DNA from 4 places in the Mesorhizobium sp. B264B1B genome. Region 1 is predicted to be linked to each of the others. Evidence: predicted binding sites of a transcription regulator. Region 1 holds the regulator's gene; each other region holds the start of a gene.
The links. Region 1 encodes HrcA, which represses chaperone genes, less so after heat shock. Its sites were predicted from a motif close to GTTAGCACTCNCNNNNNGNGAGTGCTAAC; they were not measured.
Positions count from the first base shown of each region.

Region 1 (8,005 bases):
GCTGCTGCCGGACGAACCGGAGGCGCTGGGCCTGCTTGCGCTGATGCTGTTCGCCGAGGCGCGCCGTACCGCGCGCCGCGATGGGTCCGGAGATTATGTGCCGCTCGCCGAGCAGGATCATGCGCTTTGGGATCATGCCTTGATCGACGAGGCGGAAACCCTGCTCGGCCGCGCCGCCTCCATGGGCGTGATCGGCCGCTACCAGCTCGAGGCGGCCGTGCAGTCCGTTCACGCGGCGCGGCGGCTGAGCGGCGAGACCGACTGGGTGGCGATCCGCGAATTCTACGACGCGTTGCTTTCGATCGCACGATCGCCCGTGGTGGCGATCAACCGCGCGGTGGCGATCGCCGAAGCCGAGGGCGCCGTGGCGGGGCTGGCGGCGCTGTACGTGCTTGGCGACGACAAGCGGCTCAATGATTACCAGCCCTATTGGGCAGCGCGCGCCGGCCTTCTGGCCAGGCTCGGCCAGGTGCCGCAGGCGGTCGAAGCCTATGACCGTGCGATCGGCCTCGAAAGCGATCCGGCGGTACGCCGCTTCCTGCAGGGAAAACGCGCGACGCTCAGGCATTGAAATGCCTGAGCGCGGTGCTTTGCCGATGAATTGTTCAGCCCGGCCACATTTCGTGCGATGCGTTGAGCGTCTTCATCAGCGGGTGCTCGCGAAGCCTGGCCCACAGGCGTTCGATGTCGGGCCAGGCAGTGCGTGCCTTGCCGCTGTCGGGATGCCAGGCCACCAGCATGGCCAGATAGATATCGGCCACCGACATCGCCTCGCCTGCCAGCCAGTCGCGGCCGCGCAAGGCGGCATCGACGACGGCAAAGCCGCGGTCCATCTCGGCCACGGCCGCCTGCTTGACGGCCTTGGCGCCGTCGGCGTCGGCCGTGTAGCGCGGCGCGTAGTAGAAACGCAGCACCGCCGGATAGAGGGCGGACGACATGAACGCCATCCAGCGCAGGAAGTCGGCGCGGGCCGGTTCATCGGCCGCCGGCGCCAGCCCGGCCCGCGGATGGCGTTCGGCGAGCAGGATGCAGATGGCCGCCGATTCGGTCAGCGAGCGGCCGTCCGGCAAGGTCAGCACCGGCACCTGGTTCAGCGGGCTGATGTGGAGGAAAGCGGGATCGGGCCGATCGGATTTCGGTACGTCGATCTGCTCGAACGGCGCCTTGGCCAGCGCCAGGGCCGCCTCGACAACGAAGCCGCCGCTGCCGGGACGGGTGTAGAGCTTGTACATGAGGTCCTCCGCCGGCCCTGCGGGGGCCGGGGGCGATATGAACCGGAAGCAGGGCGCTGCTCAAGCCCGTGGCATCCGCCACGGCGGGTTTTTTCAGCGGGCCAGGCTAAGCACCTTTGTGTTAGGCGCTCGGCAGGGGGCGTGTCGAAACTTGACAGGCGACGCGTCGTATCGCTTCGCCCAACGAAGACCCTAAGCGCCCAGCCCTTCGAACAGGATCGTCGACAAATAGCGCTCGGCGAAGGACGGGATGATCACCACCAGGTTCTTGTCCTTGTTCTCCGGCCGCGAGCCGACGACGATCGCCGCCTGCAAAGCGGCGCCCGAGGAGATGCCGACCGGCACGCCTTCCAGCCGGGCGACGAGGCGGGCATTGGCGACCGAATCCTCGTTCGAGACCGTGACGATTTCGTCATAGATGGTGGTGTCGAGGATTTTTGGCGCGAAGCCGGCGCCGATGCCCTGGATCTTGTGCGGGCCAGGCTGGCCGCCCGACAGCACCGGCGAGGTTTCCGGTTCGACCGCGACGACATGCAGCGAAGGCTTGCGCTTCTTCAGCACCTGGCCGACGCCGGTGATGGTGCCGCCGGTGCCGATGCCGGAGACGATGATGTCGACCTCGCCATGGGTGTCGTTCCAGATCTCCTCGGCAGTCGTCGTGCGATGGATCTCGGGATTGGCCGGGTTCTCGAACTGCTGCGGGATGATGGCGTTGGGGATGGTGGCCGCCAGTTCGTCGGCCTTGGCGATGGCGCCCTTCATGCCTTTCGGCCCTTCGGTCAGCACCAGTTCGGCGCCGAGCAGCGCCAGCATCTTGCGGCGCTCGACCGACATGGTCTCGGGCATGGTGAGGATCAGCTTGTAGCCCTTGGCGGCGGCAGCGAAGGCAAGCGCTATGCCGGTATTGCCCGAAGTCGGCTCGATCAGCGTCGTCTTGCCGGGAGCGATCTTGCCCGATGCCTCGAGCGCCTCGATCATCGCCACGCCGATACGGTCCTTGACCGAGGCGATCGGGTTGAAGAATTCGAGCTTGGCAAGGAGATGGGCAACGATGCCCTTCTCCTTGGCGAATTTGTCGAGCCGCACCAGTGGCGTGTCGCCGATCGTATCGGTGATGGAATTGTAGATGCGGCCACGGCCGGGAACACGAGCGGAGGCGGCGAACTTGTTCATTGGTTTGGCTCCCAGAATGTCAGGCGGATGGAACTGATCTCAGACGGATGGCCGCCAAGATAGGCCTTCCACGGACGCAAGATAGACCGTCGCCCGAAAATATCCGAGTGGGGCCCGTGTCTAAAACGCCTCGGCCTCGGAAAAGCGTTCCCGCAAAAGCCAGTCCGGCGGAATGCCTTGGCAAAAATGGCCCTATTGGCGGGCGGCGATCGCCGCCGCCGCGCCGACCATGAAACCGGCCGCGGTGCGGTTCAGCGCCTTCAGGGCGCGCGGCGAGCGCAGGAACCAGCGCGCCTTGGCCGCCAGCGTCAGATAAGGCACCAGCACCACGAACAGGACGAGGACGGTGAGTGCGGCGAGGATGCCGTAATCGGCCAGCGTGATGGTCTTGAGGTCGACGATGGTCGGCGTGATGGCGAGATAGAAGATCATCGTCTTCGGATTGCCGAGCGTCACCGTCAGGCCGGCGAGGAAGCTCGACGCTAGCCCGCCCTTGCCTTTCCTGGCCTCGACCGTCTCGGGCGTGATGCCGGCGGTCCAGAAGCGCCAGCCGAGGAAGGCGAGATAGGCGACGCCGGCCCATTTGACGGCGAGGAACACCAAGCCGAAGGTCTGCGCGACAAAGGCAAGCCCAAGCACCACGGCGGTGAGATAAAGGAGGTCGCCGAGCATCAGGCCGAAGGACATGGCCAGCGACGAGCGGAAGCCGGAACCGAGCGCGCGCGCCACAAGCGCGGTGATGCCGGGGCCGGGAATGGCCGCGGCCAAGCCGAGGGCGGCGCTGTAGGCGAGAAAGCCGGTGAGGGTCATGGATCGAGCCTTGCGTCCGCGAAACTGCTGGGACGGCGCCTTGTCGCACAGAGTTTCGCGGGCGGGAATTGCCTGGAGCCGGATTTGGTTGCACCAGGCATGCCCCGTGCTCGAGGCCTCCCAGCGGATCAGGACCGGCCGTCGCCGTAGGTCACGCGCCAGATGGTGCCGTTGCCGTCCTCGGTGACGATCAGCGCGCCGTCGCTCGCCACCGCCACGCCGACCGGCCGGCCCCAGACCTCGCCGCCGGAGGTGACGAAGCCGGTCATGAAATCCTCATATTCGCCGGTCGGCTTGCCGTCCTTGAACTTGAGCCGCACCACCTTGTAGCCAGTCCTGTTGCCGCGATTCCACGAACCGTGCAGGGCGACGAAGGCGTCGCCCCTGTATTCGGCCGGAAAACCGGATCCTGCGCGGACATTCCTGCCGTCGTAGAAGGCGATGTTGAGCGGCGCCGAATGCGCCTGCATCAGAATGTCGGGGACGGTGACCTTGCCGGCAAGGTCGGGACGCGCGCCCTTGTGGCGCGGATCCTCATTGTCGCCGATATAGTACCAGGGCCAGCCGTAGAAGGCGCCTTCCTTCACTTCGGTCGCATATTCGAACGGCACGTTGTCGCCGAGCGCGTCGCGCTCGTTGACCACGCACCACAGCGCGCCCGCCGCCGGCTGGATGGCCATGCCCGAACAGTTGCGCAGGCCGGTGGCGACGATGCGCCCATTCCTACCGTCCGGGTCGAAAGCCCTGACGTCGGCGCGGCCTTCCTCCGCGCCCCAGGTGGCGCCGAGCGGCTTCGACCTGGCCCAGGCGTCGAGCCCGCCCCGCGGTTTCCTTGCCATGTCCTGGGCGGCGTTCGAGCCGGAGCCGACCGAGAGATACAGCGTCTTGCCGTCCGGCGAGAAGGCGATGTCGCGGGTCCAGTGATGAGTGGCCGGAATATCGCGGACGATGGTTTCCGGCTCGCCGGAGGCCTCCAGGTCGCCATCGCGGTAGGGAAAGCGCACGATGCTGTCGCTGTTGGCGACATAGACCCATTGCGGGTTGTCCCCAGGCGGGTAGAAGGCGATGCCGTAGGGCTGGTTGAGATTGCGGGCGAAGATGCCGTCCCTGACAGGTTTCGCGCTGCCCTCGCCGAGACGGTAGACGCGGATCTGGTTGGCCTCGCTGTCGGCGACGAACAGGTCGCCATTGGGCGCGACGCGCACGACGCGCGGATTGTCGATGCCCGAAGCGATCAGTTCCGCCGAAAAGCCCGCCGGCAGCCGCGGCTCGGCGCCTTGCGGCCTTTGCACCGGACCGGCGCCGTTCGAGGCGGATCTGGTGACATAGGGCCTGGGCTGGTCTTGCGGGCTGATCAACCGGCGCACGCCCGGCGCATCGGCCCGCCAGTCACCGAATGCGGCCGCGCCCTTCAGCACCGGCTCTTCCTGCTGGGCCAATGCCGTCGCGGCGAAGAGCAAGGCAGCAGCGATTACCACGGCGCCGGCAAGTCGGATCATCCCAGTCTCCAGCTTCTCGCTTCTTCATGCATGTCGTTGTCCCAAGACCGAAGTCACATGCATCAAGGGAACGGGCGGGCTCGGCAGTCGTTCCGGACGACACGGGGAGTTGAAGGAATTCGGGTCAGGTATCCGCGTCGAGATCGAGATCGGCGTCGAGGTTCTTTTCCAGTTCGACGAGATCGGCCGGCAGCGGCATGCCCATGGCGCGGATTTCGCGCAGCTTCTCGCGCAATTGCTCCTGCACTTCGCGCACATCCTCAGGCTGGTTGACCATCTCCTCCAGCAGCAGGCTGATCTGGGCCTTGAACGATTCCAGCGCCATCTTTTCTCTCCTCGGCCGTCTGGATCGATCCCAGCTCTCAGCGCAGCATGCGCGATATCAGCTGCGCCGTATAGTCGACCATCGGGACAATGCGGGCGTAGTTGAGCCGGGTCGGGCCGATGACGCCGAGCGCGCCGACGACGCGGGCGTCCTTGTCGCGGTAGGGTGCCACGACCAGCGACGAGCCGGAGAGCGAGAAAAGCTTATTTTCCGAGCCGATGAAGATGCGCACGCCCGGTCCCGCCTCGGCGAGGTCGAGCAGCTGGATCAGCCCGTCCTGCGTCTCCATGTCCTCGAACAGGTGGCGCAGGAGTTCGATGTCGGCCTGGGCGGTGACGTTTTCGAGCAGATTGGCGCGGCCGCGCACGATCAGGCGCGCCGGCAGGCCGCTTTCCGCGCCGGCCCACACCGCCAGCCCTTTCTCCACCAGGTCCTGCGACAGCGTGTCGAGCGCTGCCCTTGTCTCTTTCTTGATACGCTCGACCTCCGCCCGCGCCTCGGCCAGCGTACGGCCGCGAATATGGGCGTTGAGAAAATTCGAGGCCTCGTGCAATTGCGAGACGGTGATGCCGGCCGGCAGATCGATGACCCGGTTCTCGACGTCGCCGTTCTGCGACACCATCACGGTCAGCGCCTTGGTGGGCTCGAGCTGGATGAACTCGATGTGCTTGAGCGCCACCTCGTTCTTGGCGGCCAGCACCAGGCCGGCGCCGCGCGACATGCCCGACAGCATCTGGCTGGCCTCGGTCAGCATGTGTTCCAGCGTGGCGCCCGAGCCGGAGGCGCGCACCTGCGCCTCGATGCTGCGCCGCTCCTCGTCGGAGAGGTCGCCCAATTCCATGAAGGCGTCGACGAAGAAGCGCAGGCCGGCCTGCGTCGGCAGACGGCCGGCCGAGATGTGCGGCGCGTAGATCAGGCCGAGATGTTCGAGATCGCTCATCACGTTGCGGATGGTGGCGGGCGACAGCGAGGACGGCAGGATGCGCGACAGGCTGCGCGATCCCACGGGCTCGCCGTCCCTCAGATAGGAATCGACGATACGCCGGAAGATGTCGCGCGAACGCATGTCGAGCGCCTGAAGTGCGGGCGCCTGAAGTGCGGGCGCCTGAAGTGCCGGCGCGTGAAGAGCGAGCGACTGCGAAGCGGGATCGACTGCCTTGGTCATTGCGGCCATAACCTCCGGTTCAAGGATATAGACTTCGCGGCGCTGCGCGCAACCCGGTGTCGCACTTGCGATCACCCGGTGTCGCGTTGCGCGATCAGCCGGTGTCGCACTTGCGATCACCCCGGTGTCGCACTTGCGATCACCCCGGTGTCGTGTTGCGCGATCGCCCCGGTGTCGCCGCGTTTGCGGCCGCCGGTCCATTTTCCTTTACGCCGTGCCCCGCATGCGTCTAAAAGCCGGCCAAGATTCAAAAAAGCTGACAAGAAAGCAGGCCGAATGCGCCCCTCCAAACGCCAGTTCGACGAAATGCGCGCCATCTCCTTCGAGCGCGGCGTCTCCAAACATGCCGAAGGCTCGTGCCTGGTGAAGTTCGGCGACACGCATGTCTTGTGCACGGCAAGCCTGGAGGAAAAGGTGCCGGGCTGGATGCGCAATTCCGGGAAAGGCTGGGTGACGGCCGAATACGGCATGCTGCCGCGCTCGACAGGCGAGCGCATGCGCCGCGAGGCCTCCGCCGGCAAGCAGGGCGGGCGCACGCTGGAGATCCAGCGGCTGATCGGCCGCTCGCTGCGCGCCGTGGTCGACCTGCAGGCGCTGGGCGAGCAGCAGATCACCGTCGACTGCGACGTCATCCAGGCCGATGGCGGCACCCGCACCGCCTCCATCACCGGCGGCTGGGTGGCGCTTTACGATTGCCTGCGCTGGATGGAAGCGCGGCAGATGGTGAGCGTCGCCAAGGTGCTGAAGGACCATGTCGCGGCGATTTCCTGCGGCATCCATGACGGCCAGCCGGTCATCGACCTCGACTATCTCGAGGATTCCTCCGCCGGCACCGACGCCAATTTCGTCATGACCGGCAAGGGCGGCATCGTCGAGATCCAGGGCACGGCCGAGGGCGAGCCCTTTTCGGAAGGGCAGTTCGCCGAGCTGATGGGCCTGGCCAAGAAAGGCATCCAGAGGCTGGTGAGTTTGCAGCAGATGGCGGTGGCGTAGTTTATTCATGCGGAGCCTGGGCACCCCCCTCTGCCCTGCCGGGCATCTCCCCCGCAAGGGGGGAGATCGGCTGTTGTCTAGAGCTTCGCCAATAATCAGAATAGAATACCATGAGCCGGCGCTCACGCTGCCAATCTCCCCCCTTGCGGGGGAGATGGCCGGCAGGCCAGAGGGGGGTGCCTCGTGATCCCCTCTGCCATTCTTGAATCCGCTCTTTACGTCACCGACCTCGCCGCTGCCGAAGCCTTCTACACCGACATCCTCGGCCTCACTCCTCTCGGCAAGGTCGAGGGCCGCCATCTCTTCTTCCGTTGCGGAGCCGGCGTGCTGCTGATCTTCAACGCGGAGGCGACCAAGGTCCCGCCCGCGCCCGACGCGAGGCTGAAAGTGCCGCCACACGGCACATCGGGCGAAGGCCATCTCTGCTTTGCGGCGACCGCCGATGAAATCAGCCGCTGGAAATCCCATCTGAAGGCGAAGAACATCGCTGTCGAAAGCGAATTCGAATGGCCGCAAGGCGGCCGCTCGCTTTATATCCGCGATCCCTCCGGCAATTCGATCGAATTCGCCGAGCCGAGAATCTGGGGACTTTGATGCATTCTCTCGACGGAAAAAAGATCGTCGTCGCCAGCCACAATGAAGGCAAGCTGCGCGAATTCGCCGATCTGATGGCGCCATTCGGATTCGAGGCGAAATCGGCGAAGGACTATGGCTTGCCCGAACCCGAGGAGACCGGCACAACCTTCGAGGAGAACGCCTATATCAAGGCCTTCGCCGCGGCCAAGGCGACGGGCCTGCCGGCGCTGTC
Region 1 covers NZ_JAIUIS010000007.1:197,834-205,838, forward strand. Annotated here, with positions in the region: gene LB547_RS16565 (RNA polymerase sigma factor) at 1-571, shown strand, start outside; gene LB547_RS16570 (glutathione S-transferase family protein) at 606-1,232, opposite strand; gene cysK (cysteine synthase A) at 1,425-2,405, opposite strand; gene LB547_RS16580 (LysE family translocator) at 2,598-3,215, opposite strand; gene LB547_RS16585 (PQQ-dependent sugar dehydrogenase) at 3,344-4,714, opposite strand; gene LB547_RS16590 (hypothetical protein) at 4,839-5,039, opposite strand; gene hrcA (heat-inducible transcriptional repressor HrcA) at 5,077-6,204, opposite strand; gene rph (ribonuclease PH) at 6,481-7,197, shown strand; gene LB547_RS16605 (VOC family protein) at 7,381-7,791, shown strand; gene rdgB (RdgB/HAM1 family non-canonical purine NTP pyrophosphatase) at 7,791-8,005, shown strand, end outside.

Region 2 (8,005 bases), on a different contig from region 1:
CAGGATTGCGGGCGATGCCGGTGACCGTGTGGCCACGGCCGGAGAGTTCCTTGAGCAGGCGCGAACCGACTGCGCCCGATGCGCCGATGAGAGCGACTTTTGCCATGTCTTTTTCCATTCCTTGTTGGAGGTGGGTTGGGGGTCACGCGGCCGCGATATGAGCGAGGAGATTGTCGAAACTGCCGAACAGCGCGTTCGAACCGATGAGGCGCGGCGCATCGTTGCGGATGACGGCGAGCGAAGGCACGCCATTGGAATGCAAGCGCTGGAACAGCGCGCGGCCTCGGCCGACCAGTTCGCGGTGAGCTGTCAGCAATCCTTCGGTTGGCGCCTTCACCAGTTCGCCGGCATCGGCCATGCCGGCGGCGGCGAGCACCTCGGCGACACCGCCGACCGTGACGATATCGCGCCCATCGACATAGCGCGCGTTCTGGATCGCCTTCAGCGCGGCCAGCCGGCGGCCGGGATCTTCCGGGCCCGCTGCGGTAATCGCGAGGGTCGCGGCATGGGAATCCAGCAACGTGCCGCGAACATTCAGCACGTTGTCCCGATAGGCCTGCGTGAAAACCTGTCCCGTTAACCGCTCGATGCGCTGGTCGTTCGCCCAGGCATGGGCGGCAAAACCGTCATCCATCGGCCGAGCGCCTGCCCCCGAAAACAGGCCGGTCGGCAAGAGCTCGACGCGCACGCCGCTGGCGGACAGTTTTTCGAGCATCGGGCTTGCGCCATAACACCAGCCGCAGAGCGGATCGAAAAGATAGGTCACTTCTGGATTGCCCACGGTCGCCCGGTCTCCGTTGCGGTGGCGTTGGCTGCCCCGTCCGCCAAATGTCTTGGCTTACATGTGGCAGGTGATGGTCTTGCAATAAACGGTGCCCAATAATACAAACTGTCTGATCTAATCAGACAAAGCATGTGACCGAACTCCTGAATCTCAATCGGCTTGTCTATTTCACCACGGTGATGGAGACAGGCTCGTTCACCACGGCGGCGGACCGGCTTGGCGTGGCCAAGGCCGTGGTCAGCCACCAGATCGGCAGGCTTGAACAGGAATTGGGCGCGACGCTCATGCGGCGCACGACGCGGCGTGTCACGCCGACCGAGGAGGGTCGCCTCTTCTACGACCGCGCGATGATCATCCTGCGCGAAGCCGAAGCGGCCTATGGCGAGATCTCGCACGGGGCGATCGAACCCAAGGGAATGCTGAGGCTGACCGCGCCGCTCGACTATGGCACCAAGATCGTTGCGCCGGTCATGGCCGCCTATCTCCGAACCTATCCGCATATGCGCGTCGAGGCGATTTTCGATGACGCCGTCAGCAATCTGGTGGACGAGCAGATCGACCTCGGCATCCGCGTCGGCTGGCTTGCGGATTCCTCCAATCAGGCGCGGCGCCTGGGCACGATACAGCAGGTCGTGGTGGCGAACCCGACCTTCGCCGCAAGGCTGCCGCCCGATGTCACCCCGCGCCAGGCAAGATCGCTTGCCTGGGTCGGCAACGCCCAGCTGCGCGGCATCGGCCAATGGCTGTTTTCAAGAGAGGGAGAAACGGTGTTGACCGAACTCAACCCGGTCATCATGTGCGACAAGAGCCCGGCGGCTCTTGCCTGCGTGCTCGCCGGTATCGGATTGGGCGTATTTCCCGACTACAGTGTCGGCGACGATATCGCCGAGGGGCGTCTCGTGCCGGTATTTGCCGACTGGACGTTGCCTGCCGGCGGCATCCATGCCGTTTTCCCTCCGGCCCGGTTCCGGCCAGCCAAGGTCCGCGCCTTCGTCGAGTTGCTGGCGGCCGCCGAGAAGAAACGCTCGCGTCTCGTCGAAACGGCCTGAGGCGACGGAGACAGCCCGCCAGCTCAAGGCTGACGGGCTGATCGTTTTGGTCGCCGGGCGCTCACCGATAGGTCGCGTATAGATCCTCAATCCGCTCGCACGGTGCGGCCGCTGGGCGCGGTACTCGCAGGCGAGATCATATTCGGCACCAGAATGTCATTGCGGCGCGCGAAGGCGATCAAGGTCGCCCGCACGGTTTCCGCATCGATCTCGCCGGCAATGCCGGCTTTGCAAGCGTTGAGGGCGACGGCATGGGCGCCGTTCCGGCTGGCAACGGGCCAGTCCTGCAGCACGGCATATGCTTCCATCGCAGTCTCGATCGTCACCGGAAGCCCCATTCCGACCAAGATCGTCACGGGTTCTTCAAAGCGCATCTGTGCCATGGTTTAAACCTCCATTCGACGGCAAACGAACCGAAGCATGTCGGGCAGCCTGGTGCGCGAAGACAGGTCGGCGCGGATAGGGCGGGTGCGCCGGTGTCGTCGGATTTCCGGCAGCCGCGAGCCTGATCTCGGCTGGCTCGACCCGGCTTGGCTTGAGCACCGGCGAGCCTCGGCCGGGCGCCGGTAGCGCCCTATGCGCCCTGGCGAGCGCCTCGAGCCAGGCAAGGACGGAAAGCGGCGGAAGCGCCCGCCCATCGAGCCAGGCGGCGACCTGGCTTTGCGGGCAACCAAGCTCGTCGACGAGGTCTGCCGCTTTCCACCTCAACGTTTTCAGGCATTCACGCAATTGGCCCACGATCATGTCGGTCCTCCTCCCAACCGGACATCGGTCCATCGTTTGCTGTGGGGCTCCGATGATCGCGTCCTCCATCCCTGGTTGAGCCGCCGGAGCTTTCCGAGGCTGCCGACACATGCTGCGCGGCCAGGAACATCAGCGTCGACGCCGCCGTTCGGCGGCTCCAGCCTGCGGACTCGGCCATGTCGAGAACGCGCATCAACAATGGCCCCAGCACGCTCCTGCATTCTGCCTCGTAGGCGAGAAATTCGTTTGCCGGATGCGTGGGCGCCGAAACGGAACCGATACCGGTCATAGTGGTCTCTCTCCAAACTTTCCCCGGGAAGCGCCCGCTCCCACTTGTGGGAGCGGGCGGCCTCCCAGCGTCCTAGAAGTCCATGCCCGCGCCGGCGGGCATGGCAGGGGTCGCGGCCTCCTTCTTTGGCTTCTCGGCCACCATCGCCTCGGTGGTGACCAGCAGGCCAGCGACGGAAGCGGCGTCCTGAAGCGCGGTGCGCACGACCTTTGCCGGATCGATGACGCCTTGGCCGTAGAGATCGCCGAACTCGTTGGTCTGGGCGTTCCAGCCCCAGCCGAACTCGCTCTTCTCACGCAGCTTGCCGACGATGATCGAGCCCTCGGCGCCGGCGTTCTCCGCGATCTGGCGCACCGGGGTCTCGATCGCACGCCGCACGATCTCGACACCGGTCCTCTGGTCGGCATTGTCGATCGGCAAGGCATCGAGCGCCTTGGCGGCCCGGAGCAGCGCGACGCCGCCGCCCGGGAGTACGCCTTCCTCGACCGCCGCACGGGTCGCATGCAGCGCGTCGTCGACACGGTCCTTGCGCTCCTTCACCTCGACTTCCGTCGAACCGCCGACACGGATGACGGCGACGCCACCGGCGAGCTTCGCCAGCCGCTCCTGCAGTTTCTCGCGGTCGTAGTCGGAGGTGGTCTCCTCGATCTGCGCTTTGATCTGGGCGATGCGGCCCTGGATCTCTTCCTTGCGGCCAACGCCGTCGACGATGGTGGTGTTTTCTTTTTCGATCACCACCTTCTTGGCGCGGCCCAGCATCTGCAGCGTGACGTTTTCGAGCTTGATGCCGAGATCCTCGCTGATCGCCGTGCCGCCGGTGAGGATGGCGATATCCTCCAGCATCGCCTTGCGGCGATCACCGAAGCCGGGCGCCTTGACGGCCGCAACCTTCAGGCCGCCGCGCAATTTGTTCACGACCAGCGTGGCGAGCGCCTCCCCTTCCACGTCCTCGGCGATGATCAGCAGCGGCTTGCCCGACTGCACGACCGCCTCGAGGACGGGGAGCATGGCTTGCAGGTTGGACAGTTTCTTCTCGTGGATCAGCACATAGGGCTCTTCAAGTTCGACGCGCATCTTGTCCTGGTTGGTGATGAAGTACGGGCTGAGATAGCCGCGGTCGAACTGCATGCCTTCGACCACCTCCAGTTCGGTCTCGGCGGTCTTGGCCTCCTCCACCGTGATGACACCTTCATTGCCGACCTTCTCCATCGCCTCGGCGAGGAACCGGCCGATCTCGGGATCGCCGTTGGCCGAAATGGTGCCGACCTGGGCGATCTCGTCGTTTTTCGTCACCTTGCGAGCGTTGGCCTTCAGTTCGGCAACGACCGCCTCCACGGCCTTGTCGATGCCGCGTTTCAAATCCATCGGATTCATGCCCGAGGCGACGGCCTTGGCGCCTTCCTTGACGATGGCTTGGGCAAGAACGGTCGCGGTCGTGGTGCCGTCGCCGGCGATGTCGTTGGTCTTCGAAGCGACTTCGCGCACCATCTGCGCGCCCATGTTTTCGAACTTGTCTTCCAGTTCGATCTCCTTGGCCACCGTCACACCATCCTTGGTGATGCGCGGCGCGCCGAAGGATTTGTCGATAACGACGTTGCGGCCTTTGGGACCGAGCGTCACCTTCACCGCATTGGCCAGAATGTCGACGCCGCGCAGCATCTTCTCGCGGGCTTCGGTATGGAATTTCACTTCCTTGGCAGCCATTGGATCACTCCTTCAATTTAGGCAGCTTTCGTTGACTGGTAACTTGGCAAGAAGCCGTCAGGCGGCCTTCTTCACGGTCGCGGTCTGCTCGATCACGCCCATCACATCGCTTTCCTTCATGATGATCAGGTCTTGGCCGCCGAGCTTGATCTCGGTGCCGGACCATTTGCCGAACAGAATGCGGTCACCCACCTTGACGTCGAGCGGCTGTAGCTGCCCGGCTTCGTTGCGGGCACCCGGGCCAGCGGCGATCACCTCGCCTTCCTGCGGCTTTTCCTTGGCTGTGTCGGGAATGATAATGCCGCCAGCCGTTTTCTCCTCGGCTTCGATGCGGCGGACCAGGATACGGTCGTGCAATGGGCGGAACGTCATGTCGTTCTCCTTCAAGGACAAACAGTTTTTGAGGTTCCTCCGCGCCGGACCGGCAATATCGGCCCGGCACGAGGTGCCGCGACCCTTGTTCAGGCATCGCGCGCGCATATCGAGCTAGTTTTGGAATTTTCCGGTTTCAAGAGGTTGGCGCAAAAATTTTGGCGCTCGTCGCATGAGAGTGCCAACGCGTTGTTATCATGCGGGGATTCTCGCCAAGTCGACGATTTCACCGCTTGAATTTTGGTGAAGAGCTAACAAGATTATCCTGGCCGGCGCTGCCGAAGCACAGCCGGAAACTGGACGCTATCGAGGAGTTTTTGCAGACGGAGGACAGCGATGGACCGACATAAATTTTCGCCGATCATGCCTTCCCTGACTGACACGCCCGACACCTCGCTTGACCGGCTGCTTTCGCCGGCGAGGCACTTCAAACATCCTGACGAGGTATTGGAAGACGACGCGCTCGACCTCTGGGAAAAGCGGGCGATCCTGTCGTCTTGGGCCTCGGATGCCTGCGCGGTGGAGTCGATGCCGGAACTGCGCCTGCCGCCGGGAGTCGAGCGGCCGGTTTGCTTCGACCACATCATGGAGGCCCTATGCAAGCTCGACATCGACGTGCCGGCGCCGCGGTCCACGCCGGACGAATTCCGGCACGACTTCGCCAGGATGAATGCATGAGGTCGTCAGCGAAAGGAGAAACATATGGTGACTGCGGTCAGCAGAGAATTCCGCCTGCAGATGGATGGCTACGGCCTGACCACGGCCGAGATTCACTATTATATGCCTGACTACCCCAACCTGCTGCAGCTCTATGTCTGGCAGGAATACGACCTCGCTCCCGATTTTCCGGAGCTGAAGGGCTTCCTTGGCTATTGGGAAAGCGAACTGGACGGCGCGCTGCATTCCGTGCGCGTCGCACACCATCGTCTAATCACACCGTCGGAATGGCGCGCCGTTGACGGCATCGTTGCCATCCATTGAGCGGATCACATTGAGCGGATCAAAAAACCTGAAGCGCGTCGCCTGCAACGCGGCGCGCTCAAAGGCTCGATTGAGCATACCTAAAGTCAGAGCTTCCGAGCAGGATGGGCGGTAGGAATTCGTGTTATCCTGCTCTGACAGCCATCAGCGGGGCCGCCCCTGGCATCCTCGCGGAGCGGGGTTGGCGAGGCGAAGGGGAGCGGCCCCTCGTCAGGCCGGCTCGCTTGGCCGCCTTCAAGAAAGCCTTGTAGGCAGCACGCCCGCTGCGCCAGCCATCCAGCGCATCACGGCATGCGCGACCGGCGGCGCGCCAGCTTGGTCCGCGCGCCCATTTCGGCCATTGTTGATCCAGGCATTCCAGAGCCTCGAAGCTGCTGGCGACCTTGCGTGGGGCATCCGATAATTCGAGGGTAATCGGCTGAGGAAACCGAATATCGTTCATCACTTCCTCCGTTTTTTGACGTCTTTTTGCGAGTAAGCAATCGGATGGCGTCACCGGCGACCGTCCATCCGTGATCGAGATGGTCAGCCGTTCAGGCCGCGTCAAGAGCCGCCGGAATTTCGACGAGACGTTCGATCAGGCCTCTTGACGCCACGCCCGTCAGTTCCCAGATCGATTCCGCCGGCGCCGGAAGGGCCGGCAGGTCAAGGAGTGCCGATCCTTGGCACTCCTCGTACCCATGTTGCTCAGCGAAGGAGGATGTGGCTATGAGAACCGCTTTCGACTTTTCACCGCTCTATCGGTCGAGCATAGGCTTCGACCGCATTTTCGACCTGCTGGAGAATGCCAGCCGCACGGCGAACGTCGACAACTGGCCGCCCTACGACATCTCCAGGACCGGTGACGACGCCTACCGCATCACCATGGCGGTAGCCGGCTTCGGTCAAGACGAATTGAGCATCGTGCATGAACCCAACATGCTCGTCATCGCCGGCGAGCGTGCCGGAGAGGACAATGGCGAATACCTGCATCGCGGCATCGCCGGACGGCCGTTTGAGCGACGCTTCGAACTTGCCGACCATGTGAAGGTGACCGGCGCCGGCCTCGTCAACGGTCTCCTGACCGTCGATCTTCAGCGTGAGATTCCCGAAGAGATGAAACCGCGCAAGATCGAGATCGGCACCAGCATGGCCAAAGCCAAGGAAAAATCCGCGGCAAAGCCCGTGCAAGTGGAAAAACAGGCCGCGTGAGGCAATTCGGGTCAGGGCTTCCACCAACCGGACGCCGGTCGCCCGGTGGTGGAGACGCAAGCAAAGAGGAGAAAGACAATGAGCGTACGTGATCTCATTCCTTTTGGCCGGGAACGAGGCCAGGTGCCCAGCCTTCTGCGCGATGGCGAACGTGATCCGTTCATGTCGTTGCACCGCGAGGTGAACCGTCTTTTCGACGATGTTTTCCGCGGTTTCGGCTCCGGTCTGCCATCCTTGCCTTCCGTTGCCGCGAACGGCGGACGCTGGCCGAGCGTCGAGATCTCCGACACTGGAAAGGAGGTCCGTGTCACGGCCGAAGTGCCCGGCATGGAGGAAAAGGACATCGAGGTCCTGCTCGATGACGACGTGCTGACCCTGAAGGGCGAAAAGCGGTCCGAGAGCGAGGACAAGGAGCGCCAGTTCTCCGAGCGCTATTACGGCCGTTTCGAGCGCCGCATTCCGCTCGGCGTCGAGGTAGAGCAAGACAATGTCGAAGCGCGCTTCAGGAACGGCGTCCTGACGGTTACATTGCCGAAGACCGCGAAAGCGCAAGCGCAGGCAAAGCGGATCGAAATCAAGAGTTGAACCACCTATGCCGGCGGTTGGACAAACCCACCCGCCGGTTCAGGTCGAGATGTTGACGGCTTACACTGCGGACGCCATTGCTTTGCCGGCTGGATTATTTTCGGCGACAGGTCTGTCTTTTGTGCGGTGGCCCGGCTTGCCCGCCCCCCTGGTCGCTTTGGCTTGGCTTGGCTTTGGCTTGGCTTGGCTTGGTTTTGCGGGATTTGTTTTTGACCTTGGGCGTCGGCTTTGGGTGTTTGCTGGGCTGTGATGAGGGTTCTCAAATCAGCGGGCGGCCATCAGCCGGATACAAGAACAGCCCGGGGT
Region 2 covers NZ_JAIUIS010000009.1:75-8,079, reverse strand. Annotated here, with positions in the region: gene LB547_RS19150 (NAD(P)-dependent oxidoreductase) at 1-106, opposite strand, end outside; gene LB547_RS19145 (DsbA family protein) at 143-781, opposite strand; gene LB547_RS19140 (LysR family transcriptional regulator) at 916-1,833, shown strand; gene LB547_RS19135 (DUF982 domain-containing protein) at 1,920-2,216, opposite strand; gene LB547_RS19130 (hypothetical protein) at 2,555-2,866, opposite strand; gene groL (chaperonin GroEL) at 2,939-4,570, opposite strand; gene LB547_RS19120 (co-chaperone GroES) at 4,628-4,942, opposite strand; gene LB547_RS19115 (hypothetical protein) at 5,279-5,620, shown strand; gene LB547_RS19110 (usg protein) at 5,645-5,923, shown strand; gene LB547_RS19105 (DUF982 domain-containing protein) at 6,048-6,365, opposite strand; gene LB547_RS19100 (Hsp20 family protein) at 6,632-7,114, shown strand; gene LB547_RS19095 (Hsp20/alpha crystallin family protein) at 7,193-7,699, shown strand.
Region 2: LB547_RS19120 (co-chaperone GroES) is a predicted target of HrcA. The motif match lies at 5,100-5,128, and genes of this name have one in related genera.

Region 3 (8,005 bases), on a different contig from region 1:
AACATGACCTCCCTGGCCAAGGATGAAGGTCAGCGCCATCGAGAAACAGCCGGCATGCGCGGCCGCGATCAGTTCTTCCGGGTTGGTGCCGGGGCCGTTCTCGAAACGCGACGGAAAGGAATAGGCGCCTTCGAACACACCGCTGCCGAGCCGCAGCCGGCCTGAACCTTCCCTCAGCGTGCCTTGCCACTCGGCCGAAGCTTCACGAATTGTCATTGCTGTTCTCCCTTCTGGTTCGATCGATATGAAATATCAGGCTCCGTCGATGACGACCTTCCCGAAGACGTCGCCCTGCTGGAAATAGCGGTAGGCGTCGCGGGCCTCGGCGAAGGGGAAGACCTTGTCGATGACCGGTCTCAACCGGTGCGCCGAGACGGCGTTGAGCATCGTTTCGAGGTTTGCGCGGCTGCCGACGAACAGACGGCCGATTGTGACGAGGCTGCGCTGATAGACGGCGCCGGGGATCTGCACCGTTGCGCCCTTCGCATCCTGAATGGTGAGCAGCACGATGCGCCCATAAAGCGCGCTGGCGATCAGCGACTGCGCGAAGGTCGGCGGGCCGCCGGTTTCGACGGTAAGGTCGATACCGCCGGTTTCGCCACGCACCATCGCCCCCCATTCCGGCATGTCGGTCGAGGAGACGACGAGGTCGGCCCCCATCGCCCGCAGCTTGCCGACCTTCTCGGCGCGAGAGGTGACGGCGACGACGCGGCAGCCGAGCAGCTTGGCGAACTGCAACGCGAACAGCGAGACGCCGCCCGAGCCTATGACTAGAACCCATTGGCCGGGCTTGGGAATCTCCGCCCCGGTCAGTGCGTTCCAGGCTGTCAGGCCGGCGCAGCTCAGCGTTGCCGCCTCGCGCCAGTCGAGATGCTCGGGAACTCGCACCGCCCATTGCTCGTCAAGCACGGCGTACTCGCCGAGCATGCCATCCAGCGTGCAGCCGAGCTGGTCGATCAGTCCGGCATTGATGCGGCCATCGATCCAGCGGGCGAAATAGCTGCCGGTGACACGGTCGCCGACGGCAAAGCGTGTGACATCATCGCCGATGGCGACGACCTCGCCGGCGCCGTCGCTGAGCGGAACGATCCCGCGGCGCGGTGTCAGGGGGTAGGTGCCATTGAGGATCATCGTATCGCGTCGGTTGAGCGAGGTGGCGCGCACCCGCACCACGATCTCCTGGGCACTTGGCTCCGGTCGCACCTCTTCCCGCATCACCAGACATTCGGTTCCGCCCAAACCCTCAAGACGATAGCTGCGCATTTCGGCTCTCGATTATATAGACTGATCTACATATTATGTAGACCAGTTGTCATATTTCTGGCAAGGCTTATAAGGATCTCTCCTGACAGAGGTTGACATGGCGAACGATACGAGAGCCCGCATACTCGAAACGACCGGATTGCTGCTCAGGCGGCGCGGCTATCACGGCACTTCGCTCAATGACATACTGAGCGCCAGCGGCGCCCCGCGCGGCTCGCTCTATTTCCACTTTCCCGGTGGCAAGGATCAGCTGGTCGTCGAAGTGACGCGCGCCAGCGTGGCCGAGGTGACTGAGAGGCTTGGCGCCGAGCTGGCGGCGGAAAGCGATCCGGCGGTTGCCGTTCACCACATTTACCAGTCGGTCGCTCGCATGCTGGAGGACAACGAATTCTCGCTCGGCTGCCCGATCGCGCCGGTCGTGCTCGATGCGCCGAACGACGTGCCGGACTTGGAGGAAATCTGCCGCTCCGCTTTCGAGCAGTGGATCGGCCTGCTGCGCCAGGCGTTTGTCAGGGCAGGGGTGGTCGAGCGCCGCGCACGGGCGCTGGCGCTGTTGGTCGAGTCCTCGCTGGAAGGCCTGATGGTGATTGCCCGCGCCACCCGCGATCGCTCATCGATCAACGTCGTGGCCGATGAGGTGGCTACCCTGATCGAGCAGGCAGTCCTCGCCGGCAAGGCGACGCGGCAAGCGGAGAGCACTGCTGTCTGACGCTGATTCCAACCGACTACGCTGAAGCAAGGCCTGAATGTGCAAAGAAAAGGGCGGCATCGCTGCCGCCCTTTCCACATGCATAAAGCAGATGGCTGGATTAGAAGTCCATGCCGCCCATACCGCCCATGCCGCCGCCGCCCATGCCGCCAGGCATGCCGCCGCCAGCCGACTCCTTCTTCGGAGCCTCCGCGATCATGGCTTCGGTGGTGACCAGCAGGCCGGCGACCGAGGCCGCGTCCTGGAGAGCCGTACGCACGACCTTGACCGGATCGACGATACCCATGGCGATCATGTCGCCATATTCGCCGGTCTGGGCGTTGTAGCCGAAGGTCGCGCCCTTGTTCTCGAGGATCTTGCCAGCAACGATCGATGCTTCCGCACCGGCGTTGGCAGCGATCTGACGGGCCGGAGCCTGCAGCGCGCGGCGCACGATGTTGATGCCGGCGGCCTGGTCGGAGTTGACGCCGGTGGCCTTGAGGTTGCCCGAAGCGCGCAGCAGGGCCACGCCACCGCCGGCAACGATGCCTTCTTCCACGGCCGCGCGGGTCGCGTTGAGGGCGTCATCGACGCGGTCCTTCTTTTCCTTCACTTCCACTTCGGTCGCACCGCCGACGCGGATCACGGCAACACCGCCGGCGAGCTTGGCCAGGCGTTCCTGCAGCTTCTCCTTGTCGTAGTCCGAGGTGGTCTCCTCGATCTGCTGCTTGATCTGGGCAACGCGGCCCTGGATCTCGGCCTTCTTGCCGGCGCCGTCGACGATGGTGGTGTTCTCCTTCGAGATCGACACCTTCTTGGCGCGGCCGAGCATGTTGAGGCCGACATTCTCGAGCTTGATGCCGAGGTCTTCGGAGATGACCTGGCCACCGGTGAGGATGGCGATGTCTTCCAGCATGGCCTTGCGGCGGTCACCGAAGCCCGGAGCCTTGACGGCGGCGATCTTCAGGCCACCGCGCAGCTTGTTGACGACCAGCGTGGCCAGGGCCTCGCCTTCGACGTCTTCCGAGATGATGAGCAGCGGCTTGGAGGTCTGCACGACCGCTTCCAGGACCGGCAGCATGGCCTGCAGGTTGGAGAGCTTCTTCTCGTGGAGCAGGATGTAGGCGTCCTCGAGATCGGCAACCATCTTATCGGGGTTGGTGACGAAGTAGGGCGAGAGATAGCCGCGGTCGAACTGCATGCCTTCGACGACTTCCAGCTCGGTCTCGGCGGTCTTGGCTTCCTCGACGGTGATGACGCCTTCGTTGCCGACCTTCTGCATCGCTTCCGCGATCATCTTGCCGACCGACTCGTCGCCATTGGCCGAGATGGTGCCGACCTGGGCGACTTCCTCGGAGGTCTTGATCTTCTTGGCGGCCTTGCCGAGAGCTGCGACCACTTCGGTCACGGCCAGGTCGATGCCGCGCTTCAGGTCCATCGGGTTCATGCCGGCGGCAACCGCCTTGTGGCCTTCCTGGACGATCGATTGCGCCAGAACGGTCGCGGTCGTGGTGCCGTCGCCGGCGATGTCGTTGGTCTTCGAAGCGACTTCGCGGACCATCTGCGCGCCCATGTTCTCGAACTTGTCCTCAAGTTCGATTTCCTTGGCGACGGTGACGCCGTCCTTGGTGATGCGCGGTGCGCCGAACGACTTGTCGATGACGACGTTGCGGCCCTTGGGGCCGAGCGTGACCTTCACCGCGTCGGCGAGGATGTTGACGCCGCGCAGCATGCGCTCACGGGCGTCGCGGGAGAATTTTACGTCTTTGGCAGCCATGTTCAACTCCTGGCAGGGGCTCGGATCGAGCCCGAAGATTTAAGATTCAGTTGATGGGAAGGCCGATATTCAGCCGATGATGCCCATAATGTCGGATTCCTTCATGATCAGAAGGTCTTCGCCATTGAGCTTGACTTCGGTGCCCGACCACTTGCCGAACAGGATGCGGTCGCCAGCCTTGACGTCCAGGGGCACGAGCTTGCCAGCCTCGTCGCGGGCGCCGGAGCCGACGGCGATGATCTCGCCTTCCTGCGGCTTTTCCTTCGCCGTGTCGGGGATGATGATCCCGCCGGCGGTCTTGGATTCGGATTCGACCCGGCGTACGACCACGCGGTCATGAAGCGGGCGGAACTTCGACTTTGCCATGTTTTCTTCCTCGATGAGAACGGTGAGAAACAGTTCCTCCGTCCGGCGAAGCCGGACAATCTACAAAGCCCGGCGGTACCGGACCTGTGGTTAGCACTCACCCAGGGCGAGTGCTAACGTGGCGGTGAAATAGGCTGCTGGCTGGCGAGAGTCAAGGCGCGCGCGAGCGGGCAGCGGCGCGAAATTTTGTTTTCCGCGAAAGCCCGCTCGCAGAACGTGCCAGTTGCCGCTGGCCTTTCATGCGAAATGCGCCGGTTCCTCCCGCAATCGACGGCGAAACAAGGCGCGGAGGGGTGCTCCGCCGCTACCGGTCAGAGATCCTGCCGCCCGATACTTCGATACGCAAGACGTGTCGATGTCACGGGAGAGGGGCGCGAAAGCCGCCGCCGAAAACTACAGAAACAATCTCAGCTGCGTATGGATGATGGACCTGTAGTCGTCGATCGTGCGGCGGCCTTCCTTCTCGTCCTGCGTCAGCGCTAGCCGCACGACGCCGCCGGCAAGCTGGAAGATCAGGAACACCACGCGCGCGAAGTCTTCGCGCCGGTCGGGCCGCAGCATCGGAGCGACGTGGTCGCAGAACATCTTGGCCTGGTGCCTTGTCTCAGCAATGTCGAGGTTCTGCAGCGCCTTGTCAGCCTGTATCGCGTTCTGCAGATCTTGGATGGCCGGGTCGTCGGCCACGCGCCGGTAATAGTCCTCGATCATGCGGTCCGCGGCAGCCGTCACGTCCTCAAGCCCACTTATTTCGGCGATGATCTCGCCGAAGCGTGCGCGGCTTTCCTCCGAGAAGCGCTCATAGAGCATCGCCAGGATCGCCGATTTGTTGGGGAAATAATGGTAGACGGTGGCGATCGGTCCGCCCGCCAGTGCGCCCACTTCCTTCATCGTCACCGCGTCGATGCCTTTTTCGCCGATCAGCCGCATGGTCGTCGAAAGGATCGCGTCGATGCGTTCGCGGCTCCGCTCCTGCTTGGGCCTGCGCCTCGGCGCCGTCGCCATCCGCCTTGCTTCCGCCATGCGCCCAATCTCTCGCGAGAGCTTCAAAATTCCCGGTTGACAAGAAACATGATCAAGTATCAGTTTCGTAATGCTGACAAGTTGTCAGCTTTTTTATCGCACTGCAAGGACGTTGGGAGGCGCCTCGTGACTGCGACGCAAGCCGTACAAGCGGAAAATGGCGATTGGCTGGTCGGCAACCCGACCGGCGTCGAGCTCGGCTCCGCATTATGGATCGGCTCGGTCGGGCTGCTGATCCTCGGGCTTCAGCCCGTGCTGCTTGGCGCGCTCTACACCGAGGGCCATGTCAGCGGCGATGAACTGGCGCTGGTCGCCACGGCGGAGATGATCGCGATCGCCATCGGTTCAGCCGTGGTGGCGATGCTGCTTTCCGCGCGCAACATGCGCTGGAAAAGCGCCGTCCTTTTGATCCTGCTGGCCCTGGCGAATGTATGGACCGCCCATGCCGCAAGCGCCAATGCGTTGATCGCCGCCCGCGCCATCGCCGGGCTGGCTGAAGGTGGTCTGGTCGCGATCGCCACCGAACTGATCGCCCGTTCGCGCCGGGCGGAGCGCATCGGCGGCTATTTCGTGACGCTGCAGACCCTGGCGCAATGTGCGCTCGCTCTGCTTTTGGCACTCTATGTCATTCCCAAGGCGGGGTCGTCCGGCGGCTTCATCGTGCTTGCCGTCGTCTGCGTCGTTTCGCTGGCGGCCGCTTTCACCGTACCCGGTGACTACGCCGACCTGCCGAAAGAGGAGAACCTGGCCAATGTGCTGACGGTTCCGTCGATCACCGCGCTATTGTCGGTCTTCTGCTACTTCATGTTCTTCGGCGCGATCTGGGCCTTCCTGGAACCGCTCGGTGCGCAGTATGGGATTGATAGCTGGACCGTCGGTCTGATCGTCTCGGCCAGCCTGGCGACGCAGGTCCTGGGCGCGATGACGGCGACCGTGTTCGAGGCGCGCATCGATTACCGCATTGCCATTACGGCCATCGGTGCCGTCGCGCTGGTCTCCTCCCTTGTTCTTGCCAGCGCACCTGGCCTGACGACATTCTGGATCGCCGCCTTGGTCATGGGCTTCATCCTGTTGTTCATCGTACCCTATCAGATCCGGCTGGCGATCACGGCGGACGAGACGCGTACCGCCGTGCTGCTGGTGCCGGCTGCACAGCTCTTCGGCCTGGCGATCGGGCCGGTCGCGGCGTCGCTGCTCATCAATGGCAAGGATTTCCGGCCCGTGCCGGAATTCGCCGCGGCAAGCGCGTTTGCCAGCGTGGCCCTGCTTGGCCTGTTCGTGGCCACTATGCGCCGTCGGCGCGTCTGACGGGACGGCTGGATGTCGACGATCACCGCGCGGAACTGGAGCAACTGGTCGGGCTTCGTGCGCGCCGAGCCGAAGCTGATCGCCACTCCAACCGACGCCGGCGAGCTTGCCGATCTGGTGCGCACGGCACCTGGGCCGCTGCGGGTGGCGGGTGCTGGCCACTCCTTCACGGCGCTGGTGGCATCGCAAGGCTCGATCGTTTCCCTGGAGAAGATCGAGGGGCTGGTCTCGCACGACATACAAAGCCATCGCGCGCGGGTGCGGGCAGGGACGCGGCTCGGCCCGCTAATGCACATGCTGCACGGCATCGGCCAGGGCCTGCCCAATATGGGCGACATCGACCGCCAGGCGATCGGCGGCGCGCTGGGCACCGCCACCCATGGTTCCGGGCTGACGCTGGGCGCTTATCACACCCAGTTGGAGACGGTGCAGATCGTGGACGGGCGGGGCGAGTTGCGCGAATTCGATCGGACCCGCGACCAGGATATGATCCATGCGATGGGGGTCGCTCTCGGCGCCTTCGGCATCTTGAGCGAAGTCACGCTGAACAACATCGCGACCTACCGGCTGCGCCGCCGCAAGTGGGTGCTGCCGATCGCCGACATGCTGCGCGATTTCGAGACGATGATGGCCGCGCACCGGTCGGCCGAATTCTACTACATCCCGTTTTCCGGCTACGCGCAGTTCATCGCCAGCGACCTCAGCGACGCGAACCCGACCACCAGGCCTACCGAGCACGACGAGGCCGGCCTGGCGACGCTACGCAAGCTGAGCAGGGCGCTGCGCCGGCTGCCATGGCTGCGCCGCTCCTTGATCCGCGGCGCCGTGAAGAAAGTGCCGGCCGAGGATTATGTGCAGGACTGGCTCAACGTCTATGCCAGCGACCGGCAGACCAAGTTCAACGAGATGGAGTATCATCTGCCCTTCGAGGAGGGGCCGAAGGTGATCACGCAGATCATCGAGCTGACCGAGAAGCACTTTCCGGAAGTTTATTTTCCGATGGAGGTGCGCTCGGTGGCACCCGACATGTTCTGGCTTTCGCCCTTCTACAAGCGTCTGACCTGCTCGATCGCCATTCACCACGATGCCGCCAACGACCCTGAGCCCTTCATGCGGGCGGCCGAGCCGATCTTTCGCAGGCATGGCGGCCGGCCGCATTGGGGCAAGATGCACAGCCTGAAGGCGGCGGATTTCAAAAAGCTCTATCCGCGCTGGGATGATGCGATGGCTGTTCGGCGAGACATCGATCCCGAGAACCGTTTCGTCTCGCCCTACATGGCCGGCCTGTTCGGCATCGGCCAATGAGCGGCTATTTCACCACGCTGTCGGATGCGTTGAGGGCGGCCGGCGTCTTTCAGCCTTGTCTCGTGCTCGACCGCGACCGGCTGGACCGCAACATCGACCTGGTGAAGCAGAGACTGGCGCCCGGCCTTGCCGTGCGGCTGGTCGACAAGTCGCTTGCTTGCCTGCCGCTGCTTTCGCATATCGCCGAGGCGCTCGGCACCCATCGCTTCATGACGTTTCATCCGCCGATCACAAGGGCCGTGCTCGACGCTCTTCCCGATGCCGACATGCTTTACGGC
Region 3 covers NZ_JAIUIS010000002.1:558,561-566,565, reverse strand. Annotated here, with positions in the region: gene LB547_RS06580 (OsmC family protein) at 1-216, opposite strand, end outside; gene LB547_RS06575 (zinc-dependent alcohol dehydrogenase family protein) at 253-1,263, opposite strand; gene LB547_RS06570 (TetR/AcrR family transcriptional regulator) at 1,361-1,972, shown strand; gene groL (chaperonin GroEL) at 2,073-3,728, opposite strand; gene groES (co-chaperone GroES) at 3,798-4,094, opposite strand; gene LB547_RS06555 (TetR/AcrR family transcriptional regulator) at 4,488-5,114, opposite strand; gene LB547_RS06550 (MFS transporter) at 5,241-6,422, shown strand; gene LB547_RS06545 (D-arabinono-1,4-lactone oxidase) at 6,435-7,727, shown strand; gene LB547_RS06540 (alanine racemase) at 7,724-8,005, shown strand, end outside.
Region 3: groES (co-chaperone GroES) is a predicted target of HrcA. The motif match lies at 4,184-4,212, and genes of this name have one in related genera.

Region 4 (8,005 bases), on a different contig from region 1:
GGCGACAACGATCAGGTCCTTTCGCAGGTTTGGTGCAGGGGGCGGGTTCGCGCCGAATGCTAACAAAAGTGGGAATCGCATGCATAAAGTCGTCAGAAGCCTCTGGCCGAGTCGATCTGGTCCTAGATGACACAGGAGATTCGTTGACCGCCCAATGGCCCGCCCTTCACAGCAGTGATGCGGCAGCAGGGCTTCGTTCGCGGTCTGGCAAGGTCTCGAGATGACAGGCTGCTTGTGCTTGGGATCGAGGTCATGGCCGAGGGCGTGGAGACAGAGGCAGACCGACAAATTCTGCACAGCTTGGCTGCAGAACCGCTCAGGGCTTCCTGTCCCTATGCCCCAATCACTTGAATTTGCAGTAAAAGAGTACGCGAAAGAGTTGTGACCGGTACCAGCTGTTGCTGACTGCATCAAGAAGAGCGTCAAAGGACGAGATGGGTGCTGGAAATGGACATGAGGTAATAGGCGGTATCAAGCGGCCAGTACGACGATGTAGCTGTGGTTCCGCGAAGTTGTGCAAAAAAAGGGCGGCATCGCTGCCGCCCTTTCCGTATTGCGCAGGTAGCGTGGATTAGAAATCCATGCCGCCCATGCCGCCCATGCCGCCCATGCCGCCGCCGCCCATGCCGCCAGGCATGCCGCCGCCAGCCGACTCCTTCTTGGGAGCCTCCGCGATCATGGCTTCGGTGGTGACCAGCAGGCCGGCGACCGAGGCCGCGTCCTGAAGAGCCGTACGGACAACCTTGACCGGATCGACGATACCCATGGCGATCATGTCGCCATATTCGCCCGTCTGGGCGTTGTAGCCGAAGGTCGCGCCCTTGTTCTCAAGGATCTTGCCGGCAACGATCGAGGCTTCCGCACCGGCGTTGGCCGCGATCTGGCGGGCCGGAGCCTGCAGCGCGCGACGAACGATGTTGATGCCGGCGGCCTGGTCGGAGTTGACGCCGACAGCGTTGATGCTCAGCGAAGCGCGCAGCAGCGCGACGCCACCACCAGCAACGATGCCTTCTTCGACGGCCGCGCGGGTCGCGTTGAGGGCGTCATCGACGCGGTCCTTCTTTTCCTTGACTTCGACTTCCGTCGCACCGCCGACGCGGATCACCGCAACGCCGCCGGCGAGCTTCGCCAGACGTTCCTGCAGCTTCTCCTTGTCGTAGTCCGAAGTGGTCTCTTCGATCTGCTGCTTGATCTGGGCAACGCGGCCCTGGATCTCGGCCTTCTTGCCGGCGCCGTCGACGATGGTGGTGTTCTCCTTGGAGATCGACACCTTCTTGGCGCGGCCGAGCATGTTGAGGCCGACGTTCTCGAGCTTGATGCCGAGGTCTTCCGAGATGACCTGGCCACCGGTGAGGATGGCGATGTCTTCCAGCATGGCCTTGCGGCGATCACCAAAGCCCGGCGCCTTGACGGCAGCGATCTTCAGGCCGCCACGCAGCTTGTTGACGACCAGCGTGGCCAGGGCCTCGCCTTCGACGTCTTCCGAGATGATGAGCAGCGGCTTGGAGGTCTGCACGACGGCTTCGAGAACCGGCAGCATGGCCTGCAGGTTGGAGAGCTTCTTCTCGTGGAGCAGGATGTAGACGTCCTCGAGCTCGGCAACCATCTTGTCGGCGTTGGTGACGAAGTAGGGCGAGAGATAGCCGCGGTCGAACTGCATGCCTTCGACGACTTCGAGTTCGGTCTCGGCGGTCTTGGCTTCTTCAACCGTGATGACGCCTTCGTTGCCGACCTTCTGCATCGCTTCCGCGATCATCTTGCCGACCGACTCGTCGCCATTACCGGCGATCGTGCCGACCTGAGCAACTTCCTCGGAGGTCTTGATCTTCTTGGCGTTCTTGATCAGCGTCGCGACGACTTCGGTCACAGCCAGATCGATGCCGCGCTTCAGGTCCATCGGGTTCATGCCGGCGGCAACGGCCTTGTGGCCTTCCTGGACGATCGACTGCGCCAGAACCGTCGCGGTCGTGGTGCCGTCGCCGGCGATGTCGTTGGTCTTCGAAGCGACTTCGCGGACCATCTGCGCGCCCATGTTCTCGAACTTGTCTTCAAGCTCGATTTCCTTGGCGACGGTGACGCCGTCCTTGGTGATGCGCGGGGCGCCGAACGACTTGTCGATGACGACGTTGCGGCCCTTCGGGCCGAGCGTGACCTTCACCGCGTCGGCGAGGATGTTGACGCCGCGCAGCATGCGTTCGCGGGCATCACGGGAGAATTTGACGAGCTTCACAGCCATTTTTTTGCTCCTGGGCAATTCGGCCTAAATTCAGATTGGATGTGATGAAAGGCGACGGCGGTCAGCCGATGATGCCCATCACGTCGGATTCCTTCATGATCAGAAGGTCTTCGCCATTGAGCTTGACTTCGGTGCCCGACCACTTGCCGAACAGGATGCGGTCGCCAGCCTTGACGTCCAGCGGGACCAGCTTGCCGGTTTCGTCACGAGCACCGGAGCCGACAGCGATGATCTCGCCTTCCTGCGGCTTTTCCTTTGCCGTATCCGGGATGATGATCCCGCCCGCGGTCTTGGATTCGGATTCGACCCGCCGAACGACCACGCGGTCATGAAGCGGGCGGAACTTCGACTTTGCCATTTTTTCTTCCTCGGTGAGAGCGGTGAGAAACACCGTCCGGCCACGCCGGACAAACTGCAAAGCCCGGCTTTGCCGGACCGTTGTTAGCACTCACCGCGAGCGAGTGCTAACAACGGGAGGATTAAGGGGTAAGCCGGAGATAGTCAAGACGAAAGGGCAGGCGCATGAGCAAAATCTTGATCCAAAGCTCTCAGGCAAGGCGACCACTTTGAACACTCCTGCTGACTTCGTCATTTGGCATTCTCGGCAGCGCGTTTCGACAATTTATGTTCGCCTACCATTCCCAGCGGCTTTGGAGTGCTAAGAGCCTGTGAATTTCTTTGAAGATCCGTTGCAACGCCTGCGCGCTGCGGGGAGTGCTGATCAGGCAGCGAGACTTGCGAACTTCTTGTGCCAGGAGGCATTCGGATTGAAGGCCGTATCTCGCTTGTGGTTTGCTCAAACCCAGGACGCAGGGGTTGCTGCCGCTTACTTACATTTTGTCGGCCAGCCCGCTACGGCTGTCGCCGCATCACCGCACCTGCACACGGGTGCGCCTCGCGAGGAAGTTCATTCGGGAACAAACCCACTCGGAGTGCTGGTAGTCGGCAAGTGGTTTTGTTGCTGCCAAGCTCATCAGGTGCGCTCAATCCGCCGCGGCACCCCCCGTCTCACAATGGACTATGGCGCGTTTGATCCACACCAGAGCCGCCCCGGTAGGATCGGCTCCGTCGGTCAGACCAGACGGTGGCTGACTTTTCTAAACTCCAACCAATCAGGGGCGCCTCTAAACTCCAACCAATCAGGGGCGCCAGGAACAGGTCTGGGAGTGGGTCGCGAGTGACATCCGTACGCGAGGCAGCGCGCCTCCTCCAAGGGTGAAGATGCTCGCAGCCGAACTTGATCTGCCACATGCCGGCTTTGAAGTTCGTCGAAGCGAGAATAACCGTTGCTGGCGAAGTGACCCTGCATTACACCTGTGTAGCTTGGCATAGGTTGGGGACAGATTGTCTAAATAGTCCTGCGGGGCCGAGGGCCGACTTCCTCGAACCCGTCCGAGTAGAAATCGACGTGCGTTTCCATTTTGGTTGCGCGGGTGCTCCAACCTCAAGTCGCTTCCAACCACGAGCGCGGCTTTCCCGCACAGCGACCTCGAGCAGACAAGGGGCAATCATTGGAGCGCATCTCGGGTCGAACATACAGCTCCGAAATCTGGCCGGACTTGCCTCCTGCATAGATCGCCGTGCACTCATTCAGTACGACTATGCCGGCCGGCTCGCCACATTCATTTCGTTGGCAAGCACTGTCGCCGCGCTTTGTTTGACGAAGTCGGGCGTGGGCGCTTTCCCGCCAGAGAGTTCATCGAGTAGCGCGTGAATGAAACGGGCGCCCGTTTCTGCGTCCAATAAGTTGGCCCGTCCAGTAGATACGGAAGGCATGGTTTCTCCCCCTCCTAGGGGGCGGCGTCCCGATTCGTGCTGCCAATCGCAAGGTGCGCTGGCAAAAAATGGAACTGCGAATCCGGCTATGATGGAGGGCTGCTCTCCTGTATGCAAGCCATTCTTGGGATTTGCAAAAACCGTCGCCCGCTCGTCCAAGCCAGGGATCTCTACACCATCTGACCGCGCGCGAAGCAAGATTCTGCTTAGCTGCTAGCGAGGACCGAGCTTGCGGACCCCACAGACCCCATGGTCAGCGTCGGGCGATTTCCCCAATCAGCCGAACATATTCGCCTTCTGGTTGCCCATAGATACCAGCTGCTTGGGCAACGAGGCCTTGGCGGTCTCGAATGACGATTTCACCTCGTCGCGAACGGATGAGGCCACGGCCCTCGAGCACTTGGAGCCCAACGGTGACCCCCGGCCGCCTTACGCCGAGCATAACAGACAAAAACTCGTGAGTGATCGTAATGCGTTTGTCGTGCATCCGGTCGTCACACATCAACAGCCATCGCGCCAGACGCTCTTCAAGGCTCGCTCGTGCGTTCATTAGGGCCGTATACGTAGCCTGAATGTGGAGATAGTGGACATAGCGCAAAAGGAAGGGATGCAACGTAGGGCTGTCCACTAGAGCCGCCTTGAATGGCTGAACTCCGATTCGCACTGCATTGCCTGCCAATTGCACGTAACAATCGTGCGCGGCATAGTCGGCACCCATCACCAGCGCGGGACCAGTCATTCCCTCTAAGCCAATGAGGCCAACTTCGGCATCCTTGCCGTCCGGAGTCATCGCGACAACAGAGCCGATGCCTTCCTCAAGGAAGTAAACGGCCTCTATCCTTGAACCGGCAGTCTCCAACGGCATTCTCAGATCAAGGGCACGTCGCTCAAAATGCGGCTCCAAACGCGCGAGGTCATCCGCGCTAAGCCGTCGCAGCAATTCATTTTTGTAGGAAGCATTCACTGGATTGGTCATGGCTCAATCCCACTTGGGGCAAGAGCATTCCAATCTCCTTGCCGTCCGCGCCCGTAAAAACGTGCAGACGATCTCGTGACAATACGCCCCTTGGTACGACAATGACAGCGGAATGCGAATCGATGCACGGCGAGCCCCCGCCGCGTGATTACAAAAGACGCGAAAAGTATGTCAGAGTGGGAAACGTACCAAACTCAGCTTTGTACGAAACCGACATTCTGAGGTCCCAGCTCTTTCCCGTTACCTGTCGTCCTAGCGCGCCGATTCCCTTGAGCTTCGTGAGAATCGCACGAACTCCTGATTTAGAGCCGGCGCGCTTTCAAATCGTAACTGTTCACTGAGAACGACACCTCGCGCTCGGGGATGCCGCTAGATGTAACCGCTCCCCAATGCCGCAGCGCGTCCGGTCGGCCGCGGTGGGGGGCGGAGGATTTTTGTTGTCCTTCGCCGATCGCTCGGATCTACGATTGCTCGGAAAGTTGCGTCGGCGGGACGTCAGCAACACTCAGCGTGTCCGATCGAAATGCCCTAGTGGCGGCTGTCGGATTTATTCTGTACGGGGACACGTTTGAGGATCGACTGATGTCAGCCCGGGGCCGTCTGGTCCAATGTCGCGCGGATAGCGCCGATTCCCAACTCGTCGATGATCATGTTGTGGTGACTGGCCGTCACCACATCCTGCAGGATGGGCGGCCGTTCGGACTTGCCTTTGTTCGAGCTCAGGTTCCGCTGATGACGGAGCATGAGGTACTTTGGCGAATTCTCCCGGCCAATCTACATTCGCGCTGCCGCGAGACTGTTGTGCAGGCTCGGCCTCAATGTGCCGCACCGCACTTCCGTGGTTATCGGGCGTCCGCGACGCATGGGCACGGTCCGAGATCACGAGTGCTGTAGGCACTGGCTAGCATGCCGCGCCCGGCTGTGAACGAGGCGACATGACATTGCCGTGTATACGCAGGTGCGCGCGCCGGGGTCGCTTGCTTTTAGCGAACTTGCATGGCTGTATGGTTTATGAAAATGGCCGGGGGGCTATATGACCATATACCTGTTTCTCAATAGTGTCGCTGCATTCGGCTTGGTTATCCCACTCTATTTTATTCAGCGCGAACCGACCATTCTCGAGACTTTACGGCCAGGCAGGGGGTCGCCTGGGACCGAAAATTAGCTGCGGTGATTCAGGCGGATTTCGGTTGAGGAAAACAGTGCGGCCTGTCGTCGCCGGGTGGAGGGGAGCGTGGCGATGGGCTTAAGCAGATTTGAGAGACCAGTCGTCGTTCAGGTCAACCGTAACAGCTCTGAACGCATCGTGCTTGAGGTGAATGACGCGGCAACTATTTTGATGCGGGATCTTCGTTCTCAGACCAAGAAGCGGAATGCAGCGATGGATGCCTGTCTGCACGTGTTGCGTGGTGAGGCTCATCCGCCAACTGCAAGGCGGGCATTCGTTGCGGCCGCGCTCGAGGCGAAGATTCTACGCGGCGATTAGACCAGCGCGAAGGTCGGCCGGATATCCATTCAGGTTCAATCCTCCTCCCGATCGAAGCATAGAATGGGAAGTCCCTCTGCGTGATCATGGCGCGACCAAGCAGGGTGGCGCGGAGCATGCCTCCGGTGATCTAGGTTTAACAGCTTCCAACGCCCGCAGACTTGGCTCAGCTATTGAACAGAAATGCCGCCTGGAACTCCCGAAGGGCGCCTCGAGCGGTGCAGAGGGTTCATTTGAGGATCACCTGGACGCATGGTGGACACCCTCGCGCCCGACACCGCCTGCTTCATACCACCAACGGAGTTGCTTTGAAGCATTCGCTCGGTGTTGATCCCAACTTCCCTTGTTCCAAAGCTTCCGCCACAGGACAGATACGGTTCTTGGGCGGCAACCCCGTAAATCGTGCAATTTGGCGTGACGCACGACCTGCTCCCCATCCTCGAAGCGAATGACGGGAGCTGAGCGGCCTTGAATTTCTCTTCCTGAGCCACTGTCATGTCACTGGCTATCTGTGGAAGAAAGTACCGTCCCTGCTTAAGCGGCGAACGATAGACGGGCAAGGCGGGTCGCGAACTGATCCAGGGCAGGGTGATCCACCGCCACCCCAGATAAGTAGACGGCCAGACTGCTGCTAGGAAGTCGAACGCTGGACACGCGTGGCCACCGACGGAGCGTCACGCGCCTTCGTGCGCCTTCTTCGGATGGATCCTGATGTCAGCCTGCTGGCGCGGGCCCCGGACGGTCTGATCGCCGTCTTCAACCTCGAAAACGGAGAGCAGTCGTGGCAATCCCTCCTTACACAGCCCCTTCGCGCAATGCCTATGATATCGTGATCATTGGTGGCGCGGTAGTCGGCTCGCCGATGGCGTATTGGCTGAGCCAGGATTTTTCTGAGTACAGTCACAACCAAAGAGGCTCGTGACGGTACTTTTTTGCCCTTTAAGGCACTGGAAAAAGGGATTTCCTGCTGCCGAGCCTTGAAATTGTACTGACGGTACTTTTTCAGGAGACCATTGGGCTGCTGACGGACGCCGCCCTTAAAGCGCTGAAAGCAAAAGAAAAGGGCGCACGTCGTCGGTAGCGGCTGACGCCGGCAGCGCGGCGACGAAGAGTTTCATCTGCGAGACCGCGTTGATCGGATCGGCGTCGGAGAATTGCGTCCCGTCGGTCGAAAAGCTGATGTCCTTGAAGTGCCAGTAGCGATGCATGTTCTTGTCGGCATAGCCGATGTTCTGCCCCGTTGGCGTGTCGTCGTCCTTGGTGTAGCCGTGGGCAGGGTCTTTGATGTCATCAGCCCAAACCGCCGCATGAACGAAAGCATACTGCGCCTTCTTGTCGTCCGGCACGCCGGCGACCCAGCTCTGATAGTCGGGGTTCAGTTTGATCGGGGCACCGGCCTTGGCCTTCGCCTGTGCGCTCAGCTTTGATTAGGCCACGGCGGCGATCTGCATGGGGCCGCCGTCCCACCAGGCCAAGGCGGGAGCCGATGATAGGATCAATGAAAGAACGGAACCAAAGACGAGCGCGCCAC
Region 4 covers NZ_JAIUIS010000015.1:36,986-44,990, forward strand. Annotated here, with positions in the region: gene groL (chaperonin GroEL) at 572-2,236, opposite strand; gene groES (co-chaperone GroES) at 2,298-2,594, opposite strand; gene LB547_RS25630 (Crp/Fnr family transcriptional regulator) at 4,266-4,988, opposite strand; gene LB547_RS25635 (DUF982 domain-containing protein) at 6,229-6,474, shown strand; gene LB547_RS25640 (hypothetical protein) at 7,512-7,820, opposite strand.
Region 4: groES (co-chaperone GroES) is a predicted target of HrcA. The motif match lies at 2,677-2,705, and genes of this name have one in related genera.